Regions from separate parts of the Methylobacterium sp. Leaf100 genome, predicted to be linked through region 2. Evidence: riboswitches for the same ligand, from Rfam matches in the RefSeq annotation. Region 2 holds a riboswitch; the other holds the start of a gene.

Region 1 (4,868 bases), on a different contig from region 2:
TCGACGATCCCATCACCCGTTTCCTGCCGGACTTCTCCGACATGCGGGTGCTCACCGGCGGCAACCGGGTGAAGTTCGACAGCGAGCCGGCGCAGCGCGCCATCACCATCCGCGACCTCCTCACCCATACCTCCGGCCTGACCTACGGCTTCATGGAGGCCACCCTCGTCGATGGCCTCTACCGCCAGAACGGCGTCGATTTCGGCGAGGCGCAGACCGACAGCCTCGCCACCGTGGTGGAGCGCCTTGCCCGCCAGCCCCTGCTGGCCCAGCCCGGGGCCGAGTGGAACTACAGCGTCGCCACGGACGTCCTCGGTTACCTCGTCGCGGTCGTGTCCGGCCAGGACTTCGCGGAGTTCATGCGGGAGCGCGTCCTGGCGCCGCTCGGCATGCTCGACACGGATTTCTTCGTTCCACCCGACAAGGTCGAGCGGTTCGCGGCGAATTACAGTCTGTTTCGCGAGCGCAGCCTGAAGCTCTACGACGATTGCGTCGGGAGCCGGTTCGCGCGTCCGCCGGTGGTGGCCTCCGGCGGCGGCGGCCTCGTCTCCACGGCGGGGGACTACATGCGCTTCTGCCGCTTCCTCCTGGCGCGCGGAGAACTCGACGGCGTGCGGCTGCTGGGGCGCAAGACCGTCGATCTCATGCTCACGAACCACCTCGACGGCGATCTGGCCGCCATGGGCCAGCCGCGCTTCTCCGAGACGGCCTATACGGGCATCGGTTTCGGGCTCGGCTTCTCGGTGATGCTCGATCCGGCCCGTGCGCAGATCGTCGGGACGCCCGGCGAGGCCGCCTGGGGCGGGCTCGCCAGCACCGCATTCTGGGTCGACCCGGCCGAGGATCTCGCGGTGGTGCTCCTCGCCCAGCTCATCCCGTCCTCGGCCCTGCCGATCCGCCGGGAGTTGCGGGTGCTGACCTACGCCGCCCTGGTGGACTGATCCAAAGCTACAAAAAGCCGGCTCCGCTGGGCGAAGCCGGCTCGAAATTTTCCCGATGAGTCCTGCGGCTCGATGCGGGCGACGCGCGATCCTACTCCGCCGCGGGGGCGGCGGGTGCGGTTCCGGGAGCGGCCGGCTTCGCGCCCGGCTTCGGGGCCGCGGGCTTGGGCGCCCATTCGGCGTCGGAACGCGGGCCGCCGGGCTGGTTCGTCGCCGCGGTGAGCTGGCCCGGAACCACGTCGTTGACCTTGCTCCAGGTCTGCGATCCGCACAGGAACCCGAGCATGCAGCCCCGCACGGACAATTCGGTGGGCTGATCGGCCCACATGGTCACGTCGTAGAACTTGCCCTCGTCGGCGTTGTAGATCTTCCCGGCGTAACGAGCGTCGGCATCCGGCTTCAGACCCATGATGAGCTGGTGCCCCAGCGACGGGCGTGCCTGCTTCTTGGTGTCGGGATTCTTGAAGTCGACGCGGGGCTGGCCCTTGTCGTTCAACGGCACCTTCAGCCAGACGACGTAGCCGCACAGGTTGGTGTTCTGCGAACCGCATTTCTCGACGCGGATTCGCGCGCGGCCATCCTCGGTGAGGTAGGTCCCGGTCGCGTCGTTGGGCGTGGCGGCCAGGGCGGACCCGGGCAGCGCGGCCAGGGTCAGGCCGGCCAGAGCGGCGAGGGTCGATCGGTCGATCATCTGTTGGACATCCTCAAACTTCGAAAATCTGCCGGGCGGCGCCATCAGCCGTGTCGTGTCGGCCCGCCGGAGCCGCGCCGGACGACCGTCACCGGGCCACACGCGGTCGTCGCCCCGTGCGGTGATGCCCCGCCTTCGGACGCGAAGGTGACCGGATCATGACCACCACGCCCTGCCATTGCCGGAATCCGGCTCCCAGGTCGTCGGTCCGGGCCCGAACGCAAAAAGCCGGCGCTTTCGCGCCAGCTCTTGGGGCTTCGTGATGGGGGCGCGCTTATTCGGCAGCGGTCATCTCGGCCGTGAAGTGACCGCACCAATCCTTGGACGCCACCACCGGCCAAAGGCCCGGGGACTTCGGCTCCGGCTGGCTCACGGGCGGATTGAAGCGGCACAGGCCCGCATCGCCGGCTGCCGCGCCGCCGTTGAGCTTGTGATCGTCGAAGAAGCGGCAGCTCTCGCAGGCGATGCTGTGGTTGCTGGTCATTGTGTCTCTCTCGGTCGGATGGGCAGTCGCTCCGCCCGCGCCGTTCTTAATTAGAATAACTCCAATCAGGCGTCAACGTGGTTTTCGGCGCTTGGTCGTCGTCGGTCCGTTGGTGTGCCTGGAATTCCGCTTTGCCGCTGGATCGACCGTCACGATCCGCGCTTCGGCTTGACGGGGTGCTCGGCGAAGCCCTAGCGTGACCGTGACGGTTCCTCTCCGGAGGATCAAAAGGGAACGCGGTGAGGGCTTCGGCTCGATGCCGCGGCTGCCCCCGCAACTGTAAGCGGCGAGCCCATCATCAACACGTCACTGGGTCTTCCGGATCTGCCAAGATCCCGGCCTGGGAAGACGATGAGAGGGCGGTGACCCGCGAGCCAGGAGACCTGCCGTCAGTCGTGGTCACACGCGAAACGCATCGGGCGGGGTGTCCTGATGGGTGTCGGGGCGTTCGCATGCCGCGAACGGATCGGCCTCGTTCGCGGTGACGTGCCACACCGCGCCCCGTGCGCGCCCGCCGTTTCCGCATGCGCCCGCCCGAACCACTGCCTTCATTGCCTATCGATCGTGATCGCGTACCGCACCCGTGCGGCCGTCGAGCTCATGCGTCGTCGCACGAAAAGGCTTGGCCAGGACTGAACGATTGTAACATTATAACATTCGTTTTAGGCGTGGTGGAAGCGTCGTCGCGTACGTCGCGCGCCCTCGGACAATTCGCATCGCCATGCTGTTTCCACGTTCCTGCCTCGCGCATCATCCCGGTCCCGGGATCGTCGGAGGATGTCTTCTCCTTGTCCTCGCTCCCATCGCGGCCTCGGCGCAGGAGCCGGCCGTCACCCTCGACACCCTGTCGGTGGCCGGTTCCGGCGTCGCGCCCGCCGGGCTCAACCTGCGCACGGTGGATCGCGGCGCCAGCCGCCTCGGTCTGACGCCCCTGGAGACGCCGGCCAGCGTCGACGTGATCGCGGGCGAGACCGCGCGCCGGCGTGGCCAGAACACCGTCGCGGAGGCCGTGACAGAGAACGCCACCGGCATCACCACCGTGGCGGCCCCCGGCAACGGCAATGGGGCCTTCACGGCGCGCGGATTCGCCGGCCCGAACTCGATCCAGCAGCTCTACGACGGCACGCGCCTCTACGTGGGCGCCGGCACCGTCACCTTCCCGTTCGACACCTGGAACGTCGAGCGCATCGAGGTCCTGCGCGGCCCGGCCTCGGTACTCTACGGCGACGGGGCCATCGGCGGCGTCGTCAACGTGGTGACGAAGAAGCCGGTGTTCACGCCTATCAACGAGGCCCGCGCGGCCCTGGGCTCGGACGGTCTCGCCCGCCTCGCCCTCGATTCCGGCGGCCCCATCGGTGAGGCCCTGGCCTACCGCTTCAACATCAGCGGCAACCGGTCCGGCGGCTGGATGCAGCCCGACGGAGATTTTCGTAACCTCGCGGTCTCCGGCGCGCTGACCTTGCAGGCGGCCCCCGACCTCGCCTTCACACTCAGCCACGACCTCGGCTACCAGGAGCCCGCCCGCTACTGGGGTACGCCGCTGGTCAACGGGCGGATCCTCGATTCCATCCGGTTCAACAACTACAACGTCCGCGACGCCAAGATTTTTTGGACGGACAACTGGACCCAGCTCAGGACCGAGTGGAGCCCGAGCGCCGACATCACCGTGCGCAACACCGCCTACCGGCTCCAGAGCCGGCGCCAGTGGCTCGACGTCGAGCAATACGCCTTCAACCGAGGCACCGGCCGCATCGACCGCTCGGACTACCTTGAGATCTACCACCACCAGGAACAGGTCGGGAACCGCCTCGACGCGACGGTCCGGGGCACCCTGTTCGGGTTCCGCAACGAATTTCTGGCCGGGTTCGACGTCAATCACATCGCCTTCCGGCACACTAACAACTTCCAGTCCGAGGGCGGCGGTCTCACCACGAGCGTCGATCCGTTCGCCTACGATCCCGGCCTGTTCCCGGCCAACGGCCGCGCCTCGCCCGCCTATGCCACGTCGACCAACCAGGCCTCGGTCTTCGCCGAGAACCGCCTGATCCTGTCGGATCAGCTCTCGCTGCTGACGGGCGTGCGCTTCGACGCCCCGACCCTGAACCGCCGGAACCTCGTCTCCGGCGCCACCTTCCAGCGCGACTTCCAGGCCCTGAGCTACCGCTTCGGTGCCGTCTACGCCCCGACGCCAGACCTCTCCCTCTACGCCCAATACGCCACCGCCACCGATCCGGTGGGGAGCCTCATCACCCTGTCGCAGAGTCTGGCGAACTTCCGCCTCTCCACCGGCCAGCAGGTCGAGGTCGGCGCCAAGGGCATCGCCTTCGGGGGGCTGGCCGAGTGGACGCTCGCCGGCTACCGCATCGTCAAGGACAACCTCGTCTCCACCGTGCCGGGCCAGCCCACCGTCTCGACCCAGGTCGGCCGGCAATCCTCGCAGGGCGTCGAGGCGGCCGTGTCCCTCCACCTTTTCGACGCCTGGCGTGTGGATGCCAACGTCGCCCTCCTCCATGCCCAGTACGACGACTTCAACCAGAGCGTCGCCGGCGCAGTGGTGTCCTATGCCGGGCGCCAACCCATCGACGTGCCGGAGCGCGTCGCCAACCTCTGGGTGAACTGGGCCTTCGCCCCGGCCTGGGAGGCGCGCATCGGCGTGCAGTATGTCGGTGAGACCTTCAGCGATTTCGGCAACATGGCCCGGCGCCCGGACTACGCCCTGCTCAATGCCGGGCTCGACTATCAGGTCGGGCCG
Region 2 (4,868 bases):
GCCGGTGACGGCCTCGAGGCGCTTGACCGGGGTCATCACCGTCTCGACGTCGAGGAGCCCAAGACCCGGCACCGTCCGGGGGGCGCCCTCGATCCCGTGCGGGTCGGCGAGGCGGCGCCCAAGCATCTGGTAGCCGCCGCAGAGGCCGAGCACCCGGCCGCCGCGCCGGACATGGGCGGCGAGATCGATATCCCAGCCCTCGGACCGAAAGACATCGAGGTCCGCGATGGTGGTCTTCGAGCCCGGCAGGAGCACGAGGTCGGCCACGGGGATCGGCTCCCCCGGACGAACCAGAACCACGGAGACGTTCGGCTCGCCCCGCAGAGGATCGAGATCGTCGAAATTGGCGATGCGCGGCAGGACGGGGACGGCCACCACCGTGCGACCCGCCGCGCCTGCTTCGGAGCCGACCAGTCCCAGAACGTCCTCCGCGGGCAGGCGGACGGCGGACGGAAAATGCGGGATCAGCCCGAGGCTGGGCCAACCCGTGTGGCGGGCGATGAGGTCCATGCCGTCGGCGAACAGGCTCGGATCGCCGCGGAAGCGGTTGACGAGGAAGCCCCGGATCATCGCCGCGTCGGCCGGGTCGATCACCACCTTCGTGCCGACGAGGCTGGCGATGACGCCGCCGCGGTCGATGTCGCCGAGCAGGATCACCGGCGTGTTCGACGCGCGGGCAAAGCCCATATTGGCGATGTCGCCGGCGCGCAGATTCACCTCCGACGCCGAGCCGGCGCCCTCGACCACGACGAGGTCGGCCTCGGCTTTCAGATGGGTGAAACTTTCGAGCACGGCCCCGAGGAGGCGCGGCTTCCAGCCCTGGTAGTCCCGGGCCGCGGCCTGGCCGACCATCCGGCCCTGCACCACGATCTGGCTGCCGGTCTCGCTCTGGGGCTTGAGGAGGACCGGGTTCATGTGGACCGAGGGCGCCACTCCGGCGGCCCTCGCCTGAAGCGCCTGGGCCCGTCCGATCTCGCCGCCATCGGCCGTGACGGCGGCGTTGTTCGACATGTTCTGCGGCTTGAACGGCCGCACCCGCAGCCCGCGCCGGGCGAAGGCGCGGCACAGACCGGCGACGATGAGGGATTTGCCGACATCCGAACCGGTGCCCTGGATCATGATGGCGCGGGTCATGACGGCCGGCACCTCAAAACTCGATCCCCTCCTGCGCCTTCACGCCCGCCGCGAAGTGGTGCTTCACGGAGCCCATCTCGGTGACGAGGTCGGCGGCCTCGACGAGGGCCGGCTTGGCGTTGCGGCCGGTGACGATGACGTGGAGGTCGGGCCGGCGGGCCCGGAACGCCGCCACCACGTCGTCGATGGGCAGGTAGTCGTAGCGCAGCGCGATGTTGAGTTCGTCCAGCACCACGAGGCGGATGCTCGGATCGGCCATGAGATCCAGGGCTTTCGCCCAGGCGTGCTCGGCCGCCGCGATGTCGCGGGCCTTGTCCTGGGTCTCCCAGGTGAAGCCCTCGCCGAGGGTGTGCCAGTCGATCTGGTTCCCGAAGGCCTTGAGCGCGTGCTTCTCGCCCGTGTCCCAGGCGCCCTTGATGAACTGCACCACGCCGACCCGCCAGCCATGGCCCAGCGCCCTCAGCATCAGGCCCAGGGCCGCCGTAGTCTTGCCCTTGCCGGGACCCGTGTTGACGATGAGGAGGCCCTTCTCGATGGTCTTCTCCGCCACCTCGGCATCCTGCACGGCCTTGCGCTTCTCCATCTTCTCCCGATGGCGGTTGGCGGCGTCGCTCATGCGTGGTCTCCAAGTTGGGGTTTCACGATCATCGGCAGTCCCGCCACCATGAACACGACGCGGTCGGCCTGTGCGGCGAGGCGCTGATGAAGCCGCCCTGCCGCGTCGCGGAAGCGGCGGGCGAGGGCATTGTCGGGCACGATGCCGAGGCCGACCTCGCTGCCGACCAGGACCACCGGCCCCGGCGCGTCGGCGCAAGCGGAGAGCAGCGCCCCGGTCGCGGCCTCGACGTCGGCCTCCGCCAGGATCAGGTTGGTGAGCCAGAGGGTGAGGCAATCCACCAGTACCGGTCCGCGCGCGGCCGCGACCGCCTCGGGCAGGTCGATCGGCGCGTCCTGCGTGATCCAGTCGGCCGACCTTCGGGTGCGGTGGAGGGCGATGCGGTCGCGCATCTCGTCGTCCCAGGCCTGGGCCGTTGCGAGATACAGCCAGGGTGGCGGCTGCGCCTCGATCACCCCCTCGGCATGGACGCTCTTGCCCGAGCGCGCGCCGCCGAGGACGAGGGTCACACGGGAGAATATCTCGGTCATGGGGGGGACGGCTGCCGCATGGGGCTTCTTTAGCCCGAAACGCCCTTGTGTGGTCAAAGGCGATGCAAACGGCACAGCGGCGCGTTGTCAGGGATCGCGCGACCGCGTAGAAGCATCGGGATCGGACGGTGCCCCGGCGACGGGGTGAAAAGGGAACGCGGTGAGGGGCAAGCGCCTTGAAACCGCGGCTGCCCCCGCAACTGTGAGCGGCGACGGGCCTGCCATCGGCCACCGGAGCGATCCGGGAAGGCGGCAGGTTCCGGATGACCCGCGAGCCAGGAGACCTGCCGTCCGGCACCGGGGACCTTCGTCCTCACCTTCGACCACGGCCGCCGGCGGGGCGGCCAGGAGATCAACCGATGTCGACCAACACCCTCGTTCTGACCGGCACCCGCACCAACGAGCGCCTCGGGGCCGTTCTCGTCGCCGCGTTCCTCGGCCTCGGCCTCGTGTTCATGGCGGGCTTCGCCCCGGCGATGGCGCTCCACAACGCGGCGCACGATTTCCGCCACACCCAGAATTTTCCCTGCCACTGAGCGCCTGGCGCCTGAAGGCAGACACCCCATGATCATCCGGCTCGTGTCGGCGGCCCTGGTCGCCGGCTTCCTCGCGGCTATCGTCGCGACGGGCCTGCAGCTCGCCCTGACCTCTCCGCTCATCATCGCGGCCGAGCGTTACGAGACGCAGGCTCAAGCCCCCGTATCGCCCCCCGCGCCGGGATTCGCATCCCTCGTGGTGCGGGTGCATGGCGGACACGATCACGGCGTGAAGGACCCGGGCGTGTCCGGCGGCGAGACCGCGCCCGCCTGGCAGCCCGGACCCGGACTGCCGCGCATGGCGTTCACGGCGCTCGCCACCCTGGTGGGCGGCGTCGGGTATGCCCTGCTGCTCGGCGCAGTGCTGCTGGCCTGCGGGCGCGAACCGACGCCCGAGACCGGCCTGCGCTTCGCCGTGGCGGGCTTCCTCGCCGTCGCCCTGGCGCCGGCCCTCGGCCTGCCGCCGGAACTACCGGGCATGGACGCCGCGCCCCTCGCCGATCGTCAGTTCTGGTGGGTGATGACCGCCGTCGCCACCGCCATGGGGCTCTACCTCATCGCCATCCGCCGCGCGCCGATCTCCATCGCGGGCGGCCTCGTCCTGATCGTGGCACCACACCTCGCCGGAGCACCCGAGACGAGCCACGCGGCTTCCGCCCTGCCGGCGGGCTACGCGGCCCAGTTCGCCGCACGCTCGCTCGGGATCGCCTTCGTGTTCTGGGCGGTCATCGGGCTCGCCTACGGCTGGGCCTGGACCCTGTTCGGTCGCAAGGCGACGGCGCATGCCTGACGTGGTCACCCTCTACGTCTGCACCGCCTGCCGTGCGGCCGGCGACCCGGCGGAACCCCGCGCCGGTGCGCGCCTCCTCGACGCGCTCCGGGAGGCCGTCGGTGAGCACGGCCAGACCGGCCTGCGGATCGAAGGCGTCGAGTGCCTCTCCGTCTGCAAGCGGCCATGCACCGTGGCGGTGGCCTCGGAAGGGCGCTGGACCTACGTCTACGGCGACCTCGACGCCACCGAATCCGCCCGGATCATCCTCGAAGGGGTCGGCCTCTACGGCGAAACGCCCGACGGCGTCGTGCCGTGGAAGGCGCGGCCCCAGGAATTCCGCAAGGGCGTCGTCGCCCGCATCCCGCCGCTCGCGGCGCACCCTAGTACGGACGCCGCCGAATGACCCTGGTCGAGAAGATTCCCTGCACCATCGTCACCGGCTTCCTCGGGGCCGGCAAGACGACCCTCGTGCGCCACCTCGTCGAGAACGCGAACGGCCGGCGGCTCGCGATCATCGTCAACGAGTTCGGCGATATCGGCTTCGACGGCTCGTTTCTCGCCGCCTGCGGCATCGAAGGCTGCCAAGACGAGGACATCGTGGAGCTCGCCAACGGCTGCATCTGCTGCACCGTGGCCGACGACTTCGTGCCGGCCCTGAACAAGCTCCTCGACCGAGCCGACCCACCCGAGCACATCCTTATCGAGACCTCCGGCCTCGCCCTGCCCAAGCCCCTGGTCCAGGCGTTCCAGTGGCCTGCGATCCGCTCGCGGGTCACCGTGGACGGCGTCATCGCGGTCATCGACGGTCCGGCCGTGGCGGCGGGCTTCTTCGCCGACGATCCGGCGGCCTCCGCCGCCCAGCGTGCCGAGGACACGAACGTCGATCACGACAATCCCCTGGAGGAGGTGTTCGAGGACCAGATCCTCTGCGCCGACCTCGTGGTGATGAACAAGGCCGACCTCCTCGACGCGGCCGGCCGCGCCAAGGTCCGCGCCGAGGTTCAGGCCCATCTGCCGCGCGCGGTGAAGATGGTGGAGGCCGAGCACGGCCGCCTCGACCCGCGCGTCATCCTCGGCCTCGGCGCCGCGGCCGAGGACGACCTCGACGCCAGACCCTCGCACCACGGCGAGGGCGAGGACCACGATCACGACGATTTCGACTCCGTGGCCCTGCCCGTCCCGGCCGCGGCCACGGCCGAGGACCTGGCGATCCGCGTCGGTCGCGCGGCAGAGACCGCCGGCGTGCTGCGCATCAAGGGGTTCGCCGAAGTCACGGGCAA

Evidence for each region. Region 2 has a riboswitch for cobalamin ahead of ASF25_RS10230 (CbtB-domain containing protein). Riboswitches for the same ligand answer to the same signal wherever they lie in the genome.
Region 1: it holds a riboswitch for cobalamin, as region 2 does, so the genes downstream of both, ASF25_RS08000 (TonB-dependent siderophore receptor) here and ASF25_RS10230 (CbtB-domain containing protein) in region 2, are expected to answer to the same signal.

Annotation. Positions count from the first base shown of each region.
Region 1 covers NZ_LMMW01000011.1:38,077-42,944, forward strand. The annotation lists gene ASF25_RS07985 (serine hydrolase domain-containing protein) at 1-941, shown strand, start outside; gene ASF25_RS07990 (DUF2147 domain-containing protein) at 1,033-1,632, opposite strand; gene ASF25_RS07995 (hypothetical protein) at 1,907-2,116, opposite strand; cobalamin riboswitch at 2,306-2,522, shown strand; gene ASF25_RS08000 (TonB-dependent siderophore receptor) at 2,838-4,868, shown strand, end outside.
Region 2 covers NZ_LMMW01000012.1:476,984-481,851, forward strand. The annotation lists gene ASF25_RS10215 (cobyric acid synthase) at 1-1,134, opposite strand, end outside; gene cobO (cob(I)yrinic acid a,c-diamide adenosyltransferase) at 1,148-1,750, opposite strand; gene cobU (bifunctional adenosylcobinamide kinase/adenosylcobinamide-phosphate guanylyltransferase) at 1,747-2,280, opposite strand; cobalamin riboswitch at 2,390-2,587, shown strand; gene ASF25_RS10230 (CbtB-domain containing protein) at 2,640-2,816, shown strand; gene ASF25_RS10235 (CbtA family protein) at 2,845-3,606, shown strand; gene ASF25_RS10240 (DUF1636 domain-containing protein) at 3,599-3,991, shown strand; gene cobW (cobalamin biosynthesis protein CobW) at 3,988-4,868, shown strand, end outside.